2 regions of the Glutamicibacter sp. NPDC127525 genome follow, and region 2 is predicted to be linked to the other one. Evidence: predicted binding sites of a transcription regulator. Region 2 holds the regulator's gene; the other holds the start of a gene.

Region 1 (7,084 bases), on a different contig from region 2:
CCTACGGCTCCTGCGCCGGAATGATCATGCTGGCCGATCGCATCGAGAACCCTGCAATCTCGCGAGATGGCGCGGTACAGCAAAGCTTCGGCGGCATCGACATGACGGTCAAGCGCAACGCGTTCGGGCGCCAGATCGACTCATTCGAGCACCAGCTGGACTTCAACGGGCAAAATCTCGAAGCGGTGTTCATCCGCGCACCGGAAGCCGTGCAAATTGGCCCGGACGTGCAAGTGATCAGCACCGTTCAAGCGGGGACGGATCACGAACAGGGTAGAATTGTTGCAGTACGCCAGGGAAAATTGTTGGCAACCAGCTTTCACCCGGAAGTCACCGGCAGCACCGCTATCCACCAATTTTTCATCAATCTCACGCGAGGAGACGCTTAAAGCATGTCAGGCCACTCCAAATGGGCAACTACCAAGCACAAGAAGGCCGCGATCGACGCCAAGCGCGCCAAGGCCTTCGCAAAATTCATCAAGGGCATTGAAGTTGCCGCCCGTGCCGGCGGCGCCGACATGGCCGGCAACCCGGCACTGGAACTTGCTGTCAGCAAGGCCAAGAAGAACTCCGTGCCGATCAACAACATCGACCGCGCCGTCAAGCGCGGCGCAGGCCTGACCGGCGAGGTCGTCGACTACACCGAGATCATCTATGAAGCACGCGGCCCGCAGGGCTCGGCCCTGCTGATCGAGTGCCTGACCGACAACAAGAACCGTGCAGCCTCCGAGGTGCGCGTGGGCATCACCCGCAACGGCGGCACCATCGCCGACCCGGGTTCGGTCGCCTACCTGTTCAACCGCCAGGGCGTTGTCCGCCTGCCCAAGGGCGAGCTGACCGAAGACGACCTGCTGATGGTCGTGCTGGACGCCGGTGCCGACGAGATCATGGACGAGGACGAGAACTTCGCCATCGTCTGCGACCCTTCGGACCTGCGCGCTGTGGCCGCTGCGCTGGATGAAGCGGACATCGCCTACGAGTCCGACGAAATGGAATTCATTCCATCGATGAAGGTCGACCTGGACGTTGAAGGAGCTCGCAAGTTCCTCAAGCTCTACGACGCGCTGGAAGAACTGGATGATGTCCAGGGCATCTACACCAACGCTGATCTGTCCGACGAGGTTCGCGCCGCGCTGGACGAAGAGCAGTAAGGCTTGGCCTTACGTGTTGTTGGCGTCGATCCCGGCCTGACCCGTTGCGGTCTTGCCGTGGTCGACGTCGCCGCAAACAGGCAAGTTTCGCTGGTCGACGTCACCGTCGCCGGCACCCCTCCGGGCACTCCGCTCGATGCCCGGCTCTTGAAGATCGCCAACGCCATCGACGAATGGCTGGATCTGCATCAGCCCGATGTGCTCGCCTTGGAACGCGTGTTCGCATCGGCGAACGTCTCCACGGTCATCGGCACCGCGCAGGTCACCGGCGTTGTCATCACCGCGGCAGCGCGACGCGGAATACCCGTGGCCCTGCACACGCCGACCGAGGTCAAGGCGGCGGTTACCGGTTCGGGACAGGCCACCAAGGCGGCGATCGGCAAGATGGTTGCCAAGATCTGCCGGCTCGATGAACCGCCTAAGCCTGCCGACGCCGCTGATGCGGTGGCCTTGGCGATTACCCACGGCTGGCGCGGTGCGGCCACCGGCTCGAATGCCTCGGCCTCCGCGGCTAATGCCGGTGGTTCGTCGCAGCTGACCGGTGCGCAGCAGGCGTGGATTGCCGCCGAGGCGTCGGCCAAGCGCCGTGCAGTGCGCCGCTAGCCGGCCAGCACGGCAGCGGCCCCGACCCACCGGGGAACGCGGCGGATCGATATTCGTAGGTATCTTCGATAAACTGGGTTCGATCGAACATATATCCCAAGGAGTGGCATGATCAGCTCATTGACCGGCACCGTGCAGGCGGTAGCCCTGAATACCGCGGTAATTGACGTTAACGGCTTCGGGATGCTGGTCAATGCCACCCCCGGGACGCTGTCCACCCTGCAGGCAGGACGCGAGGCAACGGTATTCACCTCCATGGTGGTCCGCGAGGATTCGATGACCCTCTTCGGCTTCGCTACCGCTGAGGAACGCGATGTCTTCGAGGTCCTGGTTTCCGTATCGGGCATCGGGCCGCGCACAGGCTTGGCCATCTTGGCGGTGCACTCTCCGGAGGAAGTCCGCATCGCGGCGAACACCAAGGACACCGCCGCTTTCACCAAGGTATCGGGCATTGGCCCCAAGGGCGCGAGCCGCATCGTGCTGGAACTGAACGGCAAGCTGATCCCGACTGGCGCGCCAGTGGCTCCGGTTTCCGGCGGCGGCAACGCGAGCGTCTGGGAACCGCAGGTGATCGAGGCGCTGACCGGCCTGGGCTGGAGCGAAAAGGATGCAACCAGCACCCTGAAATCGCTGTCCAAGGCTGATCCAGATGTCGTTGCCACCGGCAACGTCGCAGAAATCTTGCGTGCTGCACTGCGCAGCATGTCCAGCGGAACCCGCGCCTAAGCGGTCTGCGAGAGGATCAACTGATCATGAATGACTCCACCGGGCTCACGAATGCCGGCAGCGAACCCGAGGAACGGGTAATCGAAGCGGCCCTGCGCCCGCGGAACCTCGACGACTTCGTGGGCCAGTCCCGAGTGCGCCAGCAGCTCTCGCTGGTGCTTGAAGCAGCGAAAATCCGCGAACGCACCGCGGACCACGTTCTGCTCTCTGGCCCGCCGGGCCTGGGCAAGACCACCTTGTCGATGATTATCGCCGCCGAGATGAACGCGCCATTGCGCATTTCCTCCGGCCCAGCGATCCAGCATGCCGGTGACTTGGCCGCGATCCTCTCGTCGCTGACCGAAGGCGAGGTGCTGTTCCTCGATGAAATCCACCGCATGTCCCGGCCGGCCGAGGAAATGCTCTACATGGCCATGGAAGACTTCCGCGTAGATATCATCGTCGGAAAGGGCGCCGGCGCCACGGCCATTCCGCTGGAGCTTCCGCCCTTCACTCTCGTTGGCGCAACCACGCGCGCCGGACTATTGCCCGGCCCGTTGCGTGACCGCTTCGGCTTCACTGGCCATCTGGAGTTCTACGCGGTCAAGGAGCTTGAACTGGTTTTGCGCCGTTCGGCCATGATGCTTGATCTGAGCGTCACTTCGGCCGCGTTCACCGAGATCGCCGGACGCTCCCGCGGTACGCCCCGTATCGCCAACCGCCTGCTGCGCCGCGTGCGTGACTGGGCGCTGGTGCATAAGCTCGAAGAGATCGATGCCCAAGCGGCCGAGGCCGCCTTGGACATGTACGAGGTCGATGCACGTGGCCTTGATCGCCTGGACCGGGGTGTGCTCGAAGCCTTGTGCACCAAATTCGGCGGGGGACCGGTGGGGCTATCGACCCTGGCCATCGCCGTGGGTGAAGAAACCGAAACCGTCGAAACTGTCGCAGAGCCATACCTGGTGCGTGAAGGGCTGATGGGCCGGACCCCGCGCGGTCGTATTGCCATGCCCGGAGCCTGGGCGCATTTGGGCTTGGCGATGCCAAAGGATGCCATCTTCGCCAGTGCGCAAAGCTATGAAAACGATGAGGATTAGGCAAGCATTACTTCACTGCCCGCGTAAATGGTCTGCCGGTTCACCGTGACGCATTAGACTAAAGACGCCCGACCTATGCCCGTTTCGGGGCGAGGTGGGGCGTCTTTGCTGTATTACGCCAGAAATAGCCGCAACAGCATCCCAGAACTTCAGATCAAATCGCAACAATTCGTTAGCAGGTAAATACGTGAATCCCCTCGTAATCGCTCAGGCCGCTGGTGGCGGCTTCAACCCTTCGCTGATCCTGATGGTCGCGCTGTTCGCAGTGCTGATCTTCATGATGTTCCGTGGCCGCAAGAAGCAGTCCGCCCAGCAGGAGAAGCTGAAGAACAACACCGTGCCAGGCGCCAAGGTGATGACCAACTCGGGTATCTTCGGCACCGTCGTCGGCGTTGACGCAGAGGATCGCGTCCAGGTCGAGGTCGCGCCGGGCGTAGTGCTGAACCTGCACCGCCAGGCCATTGCCACCTTCCTGGACAAGGATGCAGCAACCCCGGCCGTGGCCGACGGCGCTGCAGAATCCACCAGCACCACCGAAACCCCGGAAGAGTCCCTGCGTCGCCTGAACGATGAGGGCAAGGACGAGCGCAACGCCTAAGTCCCGGGCAGCATAGCGGTGGCCTGAAGGCCAAGCCACTCAAACGAGAAAGCACATTAGATGTCATCAATCAGACCTGTTAAGCAGGCGCGCAAGGCGTTGCTGTGGTTGCTGATCGTCTTCATCATCGCAGCCGGCGTGTTGGTGGGTGGTGCAGCGAACGGTAAAACCGGATGGGGACCGAAGCTGGCCCTCGACCTCGAAGGCGGCACCGAGATGATCCTGGCCCCTCGGGTCCAGGGCGACGAAGCGATCAACCAAGAGCAGCTGGACCAAGCGGTGGAGATCATCCGCCAGCGTGTGGACGGTTCCGGTGTAACCGAATCGGAAATCACCACCCAGTCCGGTCGCAACGTTGTGGTCTCGATGCCCGGCACCCCGGACCAGACCACTCGCGATTTGATCCAGGCTTCGGCCAACATGGAGTTCCGCCCGGTGCTGATCACCGGCGGCTACGCAGCCACCCCTGAGGAAGATCGCACTCCCAAGGAAGACCTGCCAAAGCCTGAGGGCAAGCCAGAGAACCCATCGGACACCAACTGGATCACCGCAGAGCTCTTCCAGGAGTTTGAAGGCTACGACTGCGAAACCGAGCTCAAGGACCGCGGCGGGGACGCTGCGGACCCAGCCAAGCCAATGATCTCCTGCGATACGGACATGGGCGTCAAGTACATCCTTGGCCCACAGGAAATCTCCGGCGACAAGATCAAGGACGCATACGCGCAGCTCGCTCGCGGCGTCAATGGTTCGGTCACCGGCGAATGGGTTGTCGTGATCGAGTTCAATGCCGAAGGCACCAAGATCTTCGCCGACACCACGCAGCGTCTGATTGCCCTGCAGGGTTCGCAGAACCAGTTCGCGATCGTGCTTGATGGCGAGACCATCTCGGCGCCAACCACCAATGCGGTGATCTCCGATGGCCGTCCGCAGATTTCCGGCGGGTTCACCCAGGACACCTCGCAGGCGCTGGCGGAGCAGCTGAAGTACGGCGCACTGCCAATCAGCTTCGACATCCAGTCAGAGCGCCAGGTTTCTGCAACGCTGGGTGCTGACCAGCTGACCGCGGGCCTCATTGCCGGTGTTATCGGCCTGGTCCTGGTATTCATCTACTCGCTGTTCCAGTACCGCGCTCTGGGCTTGGTGACCATCGCTTCGCTGCTCGTCGCCGGTGTGCTGACCTACCTCTGCCTGGTCCTGCTTGGCTGGGGCATGAACTACCGCCTGTCGCTGGCGGGCGTGGCTGGCTTGATCGTGGCCATCGGCCTGATTGCGGACTCGTTCATCGTGTACTTCGAGCGTGTTCGAGATGAGTTGCGCGAAGGCCGGCCATTGGCAAGCGCCGTGGATATCGGCTGGAAGCGTGCCAAGCGCACCATTCTGGCTTCCAAGGCCGTGAACGTGTTGGCTGCAGTAGTGCTCTACATCGTTGCCGTGGGCAACGTGCGAGGCTTCGCCTTCACCCTGGGCCTGACCGCAATCGTTGACCTCGTGGTCGTGTACGGACTGACCCATCCAACCCTGGTCCTGCTGGCACGCACCAAGTTCTTCGCCAACGGCCACCCGCTCTCGGGCATGGATCCATCGTTGCTTGGCGTCAAGCCGCTGTACCAAGGTGCAGGCAAGGTTCGCCGCTTCGATGAAAACGTTGAGGCAAACCGCGGCAAGAAGAATGCCAAGGCTTCGGTTGAAGCCGCCAAGCGCATGACAATTGCCGAGCGTCGCCGTGCACAGGCCGAGCAGCCTGCCAGCCCGCAGGCCAAGGCCCAGGAGGAGAACAATGAATAAGCTAGTCACTTGGGGCAACGAGCTCTACACCGGCAAGCGTTCCTACCCGTTCACCTCCAAGCACCGCTTGTGGTTCCTGATCGCCGGTATTCTGGTGATCCTGTCAATCCTGGTTCCAGTGGTCAAGGGCGGATTCAACCTGGGTATCGACTTCCGCGGTGGTTCTGAATTCACCGTTTCGGATGTGCAGGAAACCGATATCTCCATTGGTGAAAAGGCTGTTGCCTCGGTGGCTTCGGGCGCTGCGGCAACGGTCACCAACATTGCGCCGGGAACCATGCGCGTGCAGACCGAGCGCTTGAGCGATGACCAGACCTTGGCCATCGCCAGCCAGCTCGCGGAGAACTACGGTGTCTCCAGCGATGAAGTTACCAGTAACTTCATCGGCCCAACCTGGGGCGAAGACGTTTCGCGCCAGGCACTGGTTGGCCTGGTTGCCTTCGTGGTCCTGGTGGGCTTGCTGATGGCTGCCTACTTCCGAACCTGGAAGATGTCACTGGCCGCGATTGCCGGTCTGATCGCCGTGGTCATCGTCACTGCGGGCATCTACTCGCTGTCCGGTTTCGAAATCACGCCCAGCGCGATCATCGGCTTCCTGACCATTCTGAGCTACTCGCTGTATGACACCGTGGTGGTCTTCGACAAGGTCCGCGAAAACACCAAGGACTACACCCAGCAGTCCAAGCGCACCTTCGAACAGCTGGTGAACCTCGCTGTGAACCAGACCCTGGTTCGCTCGATCAACACCTCGGTCGTTGCCGTGCTTCCAGTGGCCGCGATCCTGTTCATCGGTTCCTATTTGCTGGGTGCCGGTACGCTCAAGGACCTGTCCTTGGCGCTGTTCGTCGGTATCATCGTCTCGGCCCTGTCGACCTTGTTCGTCCAGGCGCCCATGTTCCATTGGCTCCGCCACAAGGACGACGACGTGGTAGCGCACAATCAGAAGATGGCTGCTGCCTAAGCCGATCCGAAGATCTGAATTTGGTGCTCCCAGCATTTGCTGGGGGCACCATTTCGCTTAAGCGGGAAGATGCGTAATTAGTTGTCACCGCCCGAACGTGCTATAACGTTTGAACTAAAGAAGGTGTTTTTTCAGTGCACGGCCACCAGTGATCTGGTGGCCCGGAACTACCGTTGGATTCCTT
Region 2 (7,084 bases):
TTCCGATTCGGTTCCTGCCGTAACACGCAAGGTTCCCGGGATTCCATTGTCGCGGATGATGATGCCGGCTTCCAACAGGCCTTCCCAAATCTTGTGGGGGTCTTCGACGCCACCGAAGAAGACGAAGTTGGAGTCGGAGACCGATGGCTTGAGGCCAAGTTCCTTCAGGCGCGCGACGATGCGGTCCCGCTGGGACTTGATGTCCTCGACCTGGGCCAACAGCAACTCGATGTTCTTCAAGGCCGCGATGGCGGTTGCCTGGGTCACTGCCGACAGGTGGTACGGCAGTCGCACCAAGCGGATGGCATCGGTGACTTCTGGCGCAGCGGCCAGGTAGCCTACGCGCGCACCGGCCAGGCCGAAAGCCTTGGACATGGTGCGCGAGACAATCAGCCGCTGGCGGCCTTCGAGCAGGCTCAGCGCCGAGGTGGTGCTGGCCAAGGAGAACTCGGCGTACGCCTCATCCACGATCACCATGCCGTTATGCTCGCTCATGGCTTCATATACCGCGGTGATGACGTCCAGGCCAAGGGCCGTGCCGGTGGGGTTATTCGGAGAGCAGAGGAAAACGATGTTCGGCTTGTGCTCGCGAACCTGTGCGGCTGCGGAATCGGCGGACAACGTGAAATCTGCGGCGCGTTCACCGGCGATATATTTCGTGTCAGTACCACTGGCAAGCAGCGGGTACATGGAGTAGGTTGGGCCGAAGCTCATCACGGCACGGCCGGGGCCGCCAAAGGCTTGCAGGATTTGCTGCAGGATTTCATTGGAACCGTTAGCGGCCCAGATATTGTCCTTGGTGAGCGAGTGGCCGAGGTAATCGGCTAGGAGTTCGCGAAGCTCGGTGAACTCGCGGTCCGGATACCGGTTCAACGTTGCCGCCGCCTTGGCCACCTCTTGTGCAATGGCATCGACGACTGTCGGTGGCAACGGATGGGTGTTCTCGTTGACGTTCAGCTGGATGGGCACGTCAATTTGTGGTGCGCCATAAGGGGATAGCCCGCGGAGATTCTCACGCAAGGGCAGCTGCCTCAAAAGTTCACTGCGGTCATTCACGCATCAAGTCTACGTGCGCAGCGCGCCTGCCGGTGAATCCGCTACGGCCACAGGTAACAAACTCGAAGCAGGCTGGGGAAGCTAGCCGGCAAGGACCGGAATCGACAAGGTTTCGCCAACCTGGATTTCGCTGCCGGTCAGGGCATTGAGTTCGGCGATGTGGCCCACTGCCGAGGTGACTTCGTAACCGGTGGCGTAATCCCGGGCCAGGCTCCACAGCGTATCCCCTGGAATAACGGTGACATCAACGGTTCCGACTCCAACAGGAGTATCGGCTGCGGCATGCGCGTCAGAGGCAAACATGGAGATGAAGAAAGCTGCGGCGATGGTGAGTGCGAAAATGGGCATACCCACAAGCACGGCCCATCCGCGACGGTTGATGCGGATCTTCAGTGGTGCCTGGGTCTGATTTGAGTCAAGTGCGACGGTTGCCATGACTTTGTCTCCTCAAGAAATTCAAGTGATGCGAATTTGTATTCGAAAGCGCAGATTCGAAAACTTGTTCGAACCTCGTATATCTGTTCTAACAGAGGTTTGCGGAACTTGTCCAGAAGTTTTCGAACAAATCTTTGAAAGAAGCTCGCTTATCTACTAAGATTTCGAAGTAGACGAGCAATGAAAACATCTCACCATCTAGCGCCGACAGTTTGGGCTTACGAACTTTCGAATGATTGCTAGGGAAGGCAAAATCTCATGTCAGCTTCACAACGCACTCCCCGATCGAATGCACGTTCGCTGACGATTCGCCAAAAGAAGATCCTGGAGACGATCCAGCGGTCAATCGGCAAGAACGGTTATCCACCATCGATGCGTGAGATTGGTGACGCAGTGGGGCTCAAGAGCCTTTCGAGCGTCACCCACCAGCTGAGCCAGCTGGAAAAGCTCGGCTATATCCGTCGAGATCCACGCCGTCCGCGCGCAATGGAAATCCTGCTGCCTCTGCAGCTGGCCGAAGACGCCGAGAAGGCCGAAGTTTCGAAGCCGGTCGAGCCAGATGCCAGCGAAGACGCCAAGATCATTGAATTGAGCACTTCCGCTGACACCACCATGGTTCCCCTGGTTGGCCGTATCGCTGCCGGCGGTCCGATCCTTGCCGAACAGTCCGTCGAAGATGTTTTCTCGTTGCCTCGTCAGCTCGTAGGCCACGGCGAACTGTTCATGCTCAAGGTTTCCGGCGATTCAATGGTTGACGCTGCGATTTGCGATGGCGACTGGGTAGTTGTCCGCCGCCAGCAGACGGCGGACAACGGCGACATCGTAGCTGCCCTGCTCGATGAAGAAGCCACGGTAAAGACTTTCCGGCAGCGTGACGGGCATATCTGGCTGCTTCCGCAGAACTCGCGCTACGAACCAATTTTGGGTGATGCCGCAACGATCATGGGACGCGTCGTCTCGGTGATGCGCTCGCTCTAGAATACGTACGGTCATTGCGCTGGTGCTTGGCACCAGCGCAATTCTCGTTTAACCCGCTATTGGCCGGCGTTCAACTCGAATTGAGCGGCCGCCGAGAAGATCATCCAGCGTTGGATTGCCGCCGAAAGCCGGCGTGGTTCCTGGTCAGCCAGATGGCGCGCCGTTGCCATGACCAGCCTCCTGGCCTGCTCCCGGCTCCGGGCTTCCAAGCGGACATCATTACCGGCGAGGGCCAGATATCGGCAGAGTATCCCCGCGAACAGGTTGCCGTCTCCCCCGCTGTTGAACGAGAGGACCCCGGCAGCAGTTGACAGCGATTTCGTGGTGGCATCGATCAGTACTTTAGCGTGAGCCAGATCAGCAGGCTCGCCAAGCTCAAGCAATGCCCCGAGCACCAGGCCCTGGTTATAGGTGTAGACCGCTGGTTCCACGGCGTGTCCCTGCGTGGTCAACCGAAGTCCGTCCAGATACAGTCCTCGCTCCACGCTGAACAGATTCTTTTCCAGCCACTGGAGAAGCTCTCGCGCGGTCTCTTTCTCCCCGGTACGGGCAAAGAACAGTGCCGCCGGCGCGTTGGCTGGCGTGTTCTTGAAATCCCGCTTTCTGGACCAGTACAGGCCGCCGTCCAGCACCCCATCCATGCCGGCATGGAGCTGCCGTCCCAGCGTCCGAACTGCCGCCTCGGCAGGACGGCTCTTGTGCCCCGTCGCCAGCTGCGTGAACTTTGACAGGCGGCCGCTGGCCAGGGCAAGCCAAGCCATGTCGTCGAAGAAGTAGTTGGGCAAGATCCCGAAGTTTCGAATTCGAATGCCGCGCAATAGGCCGTTGGCCCGGGCAAGCGCTTCGCGCGCCCGGTGTTCGTTGCCTTCGTCCCAGTACGATCGGCCCTCATCGATGATGGCATCCAGATAGTGCGCCTGCCACCAATAGTTCCACTCCGCAAGCGGGTGCGCGAAACCATTGAGATTGCTGAGCATGCTTCCGTCGCGCAACCGATGCGCTCTGCTGTAGCTCTGTCCAATCCACGTTCCGGGCAACCCCATGAGGCGATGCCCGAACCGCTGGTGGGTGTCGATCGCGGCTTGGTGCGCCAAATCCTGCATGGACTCCATGGTGCCTTCCGATTCGAGCTTCATCAGTTCTTGTCACAGACCTTAGTGCATCTGGAAGCATCATGCTGGTACCGGTTAAAGAACTTGAGCTGTCCCGAAGGACAGCTCAAGTTCATATTCTGGTTGCGGCTATTTCCCGCCCGGGTTCAATCGCTTGAGAACACCAGTGATGACCTTCTTATCGACAGTCGGCCACATCGGAGGCAGGGTAGCTTTCAAGAAGCTGCCATACCGCGCCGTGGCCATGCGCGAATCAAGGATCGCCACAACGCCCTTATCCCCGACCGAACGAATCAAGCGCCCAGCACCCTGGGCCAGGCGAATCGCCGCATGGGTGGCGGCAACCTGCATGAAGCCATTTCCGCCATGCTTGGCCACGTCCTCGGAACGGGCCTTGGAGATAGGATCATCCGGGCGCGGGAAAGGAATCTTGTCGATGATGACCAGCCGGCAAGAATCGCCTGGCACGTCCACGCCCTGCCACAAGGTCATGGTTCCAAACAGGCAGGTGTCGCGTTCGCTGCTGAACTGTTCGACCAGCGACTTCATGCTGGCTTCACCCTGGCACAAGATTTCCACGTCCAGGCGCTCGCGCAAGATGCTTGCCGCTTCCTCGGCGGAACGCTTGGAAGTGAACAGCGCCAAGGCGCCGCCACCGGAGGCCTTGATGAGATCCTCGATCTCATCCAGCGTCTCCGCCGCCAGTTGGCGTCCTGGCTTGGGCAGGTGCTTGGCCACGTAGAGGATGCCCTGCTTGGGGTAATCGAAAGGGCTGCCAACATCTACGCCGGTCCATGATGGAGCGCCGGCGCCCATCAGGCCCAAGGAGCCTGCTACCGAGTCGAACTGCGAGCCAATGGCCAAGGTGGCGCTGGTCAATACGACCGTGCGCCCGTCGAAGAGGCCCTCGCGCAACTTGCCGGCCACCGACAACGGTGCCACGTTCAAGGTTGCAGGCTGGCTCTCATCGGCCTCGACGTAGCCCCGGCCTTCGACAAACTCCCGCGGACGGGTGGTGTACAGGACCTCGCGGCGTTCTTCGGATTCGAGCATGCGAATCGCATCATCCATCACTGCCTGCAGCTGGGAGCGGGCAGTCTGGCGGCCGCCATCGGCCGGTGCATTGGCTTCGGGCTTGGACAGCGCCAGAGCCAGCCGGGCCTGCTCCACGATGTCGTTCAGGGCAATGCCCATGTCTTCGCGCAGACCATGTTCCAGCAAGCCTGTCGGCAACCCGGTCAACGACTTTTCCAGGCGGTTTGCGGCCTTGACCATCTCATCCGCATTGATACCGCAATGGCGCTTGGCACCGCCAGCGGCGGTAAGCACCATGCGCGAGGAGAGCGCGCCCGAAACCGAGCTGGTCACGCGATCTTGCAGTTCGTGGGCCTCATCGATGATCGCGACTTCGAAGTCCGGGAGAACCGAAAGCCCCTCGAAGGCCGAAACCGCCAGCAACGCATGGTTCGTAATGACCACGTCGGACTCGGCGGCACGGGCACGCGCCATTTCCGAGAAGCATTCGTCCGCCATCGGGCACTTCTGCGAGCCGAGGCACTCCATGGCCGAAACCGAGACCTGCTTCCAAGCCTTGTCACTAACCCCGGGCACCAGTTCATCGCGGTCACCCGTGTCGGTCTCTTCGGCCCATTCACGCAGTTTCAATACTTCGCTAGCCAGCGGCGAGTAAGTGGTGCCGGCAGGTATTGCCGGCTCGTCCATGGAAAAAAGAGTGCCTTCGTCATCCGGGTATCCGCCGCCGAGCTTGTACTGGCACAGGTAGTTCGAGCGCCCCTTGAGCAGCGCGACATCCATCGGGCGCGAGAGCTTGCCCTTGAGCGAGTCGAGTAATCGCGGTACGTCACGGCCGACAATCTGCGATTGCAGCGCCAATGTCGCGGTGGAGACGATCACTGGCTTGGCGCTGGTTTGCGCGTGGGCCAGTGCCGGAATCAGGTAGCCCATGGACTTGCCCGTTCCGGTACCGGCCTGCACCAGCAAATGCTTTTCGTCTTCCAACGCGCTGACCACGTGCTTGACCATTTCCTGCTGGCCGGTGCGCATGGCGCCGCCCATGGAAGTGACCGCGGCCTCCAGGAGCCCCAGGGCCTGCTCTTGCTTATCCATGAAGGTTGAAGGTCTCCAACTCTGCAGCAAAGGAATCGCGCACCTTGACGATCAGCCGGGTGCCCTCCTCCAGGTGTTCGCTTTCCAGGATCTCGGATTCGCTCTGGTGCAGCTTGGCGATCAAATCCCCCCGGTTGTAGGGAATGAGTACCTCAAGCTGGACTCCGGGGCGTGGAATCGAGGAACTGATCTTTTCCAGCAGCTCCTGGATGCCTTCACCGGTATGCGCAGAGACAACCACAGTGTTGGATTCCTTGTTGCGGATGCGTTCGATAACGAACGGATCAGCCACATCAGCCTTATTCACCACGATGATCTCTGGGATGTTCAACGCGTCGACTTCGCCGAGCACGGTGCGCACGGCCTGGATCTGCCCTTCGGGATCCGGATGGGACCCGTCAACGACGTGCAGGATGAGATCCGAATCGGCGATTTCCTCCAAAGTGGAACGGAAGGCTTCCACCAGCTGGGTCGGAAGGTTGGAAACGAATCCCACGGTATCGGCCAGGGTGTAGGTCAGCCCGTCTTCGGTCGCCGATTGGCGAACGGTCGGGTCCAGGGTAGCGAACAGCGCGTTCTCCACCAGCACACCGGCGTTGGTCAGTCGGTTAAGCAGCGATGACTTGCCAGCGTTGGTGTAGCCGGCAATGGCTACGGCCGGAACCTCATTGCGCTTGCGGTTGGCACGCTTGGCTTCGCGCGCAGGCTTCATGGCCTTGATCTCGCGGCGCAGCTTCGCCATGCGGTCGCGAATGCGGCGGCGGTCCATTTCAATCTTGGTTTCACCCGGTCCACGCGAACCGATACCGCCACCGGCGGCACCAACGCGGCCACCGGCCTGGCGGGACATCGATTCTCCCCAACCGCGAAGGCGCGGCAGCAGGTATTCGAGCTGGGCCAGTTCAACCTGCGCCTTGCCCTCTCGCGACTGGGCATGCTGCGCAAAGATATCCAGGATCAGGCTGGTGCGGTCGATCACCTTGACCTTGACGATATCCTCCAAGGCGCGACGCTGCGAAGGAGCCAGCTCTGCATCGACAACCACGGTATCGGCGCCAGTGGAAGCAACAATTCCGCGCAGCTCTTCAGCCTTGCCCGAGCCGAGGAAAGTCGATGGGTCCGGCTTGCTGCGGCGCTGCACCAGCCCGTCCAGGACCTCCGAGCCGGCGGTCTCTGCCAAAGCGGCGAGCTCACGCAGGGAATTCTCGGCGTCGGTGACGGTCCCGTCGCTCCAGATGCCAGCCAGCACGACGCGTTCCAGGCGCAGCTGGCGGTACTCGACTTCGGTGACGTCTTCCAGTTCCGTGGACAGGCCTGCGACGCGGCGCAGCGCACGGCGGTCGTCCAAATCTTCCTGGTCCCCGTCGAAATGGGTG

Evidence for each region. Region 2 encodes LexA, which represses DNA repair genes until DNA is damaged. Its sites were predicted from a motif close to TCGAACANNTGTTCGA; they were not measured.
Region 1: a site for LexA is predicted at 1,838-1,853, ahead of ruvA (Holliday junction branch migration protein RuvA). Genes of this name have one in related genera too.

What each region holds. Positions count from the first base shown of each region.
Region 1 is NZ_JBHXVN010000001.1:379,755-386,838, reverse strand. It holds gene pdxT (pyridoxal 5'-phosphate synthase glutaminase subunit PdxT) at 1-389, shown strand, start outside; gene ACFVHU_RS01735 (YebC/PmpR family DNA-binding transcriptional regulator) at 393-1,151, shown strand; gene ruvC (crossover junction endodeoxyribonuclease RuvC) at 1,155-1,754, shown strand; gene ruvA (Holliday junction branch migration protein RuvA) at 1,863-2,480, shown strand; gene ruvB (Holliday junction branch migration DNA helicase RuvB) at 2,507-3,556, shown strand; gene yajC (preprotein translocase subunit YajC) at 3,744-4,154, shown strand; gene secD (protein translocase subunit SecD) at 4,215-5,939, shown strand; gene secF (protein translocase subunit SecF) at 5,932-6,900, shown strand.
Region 2 is NZ_JBHXVN010000003.1:41,763-48,846, forward strand. It holds gene ACFVHU_RS08230 (histidinol-phosphate transaminase) at 1-1,056, opposite strand, end outside; gene ACFVHU_RS08235 (LysM peptidoglycan-binding domain-containing protein) at 1,138-1,491, opposite strand; gene lexA (transcriptional repressor LexA) at 1,750-2,469, shown strand; gene ACFVHU_RS08245 (glycoside hydrolase family 76 protein) at 2,526-3,605, opposite strand; gene ACFVHU_RS08250 (ATP-dependent DNA helicase) at 3,711-5,708, opposite strand; gene hflX (GTPase HflX) at 5,701-7,084, opposite strand, start outside.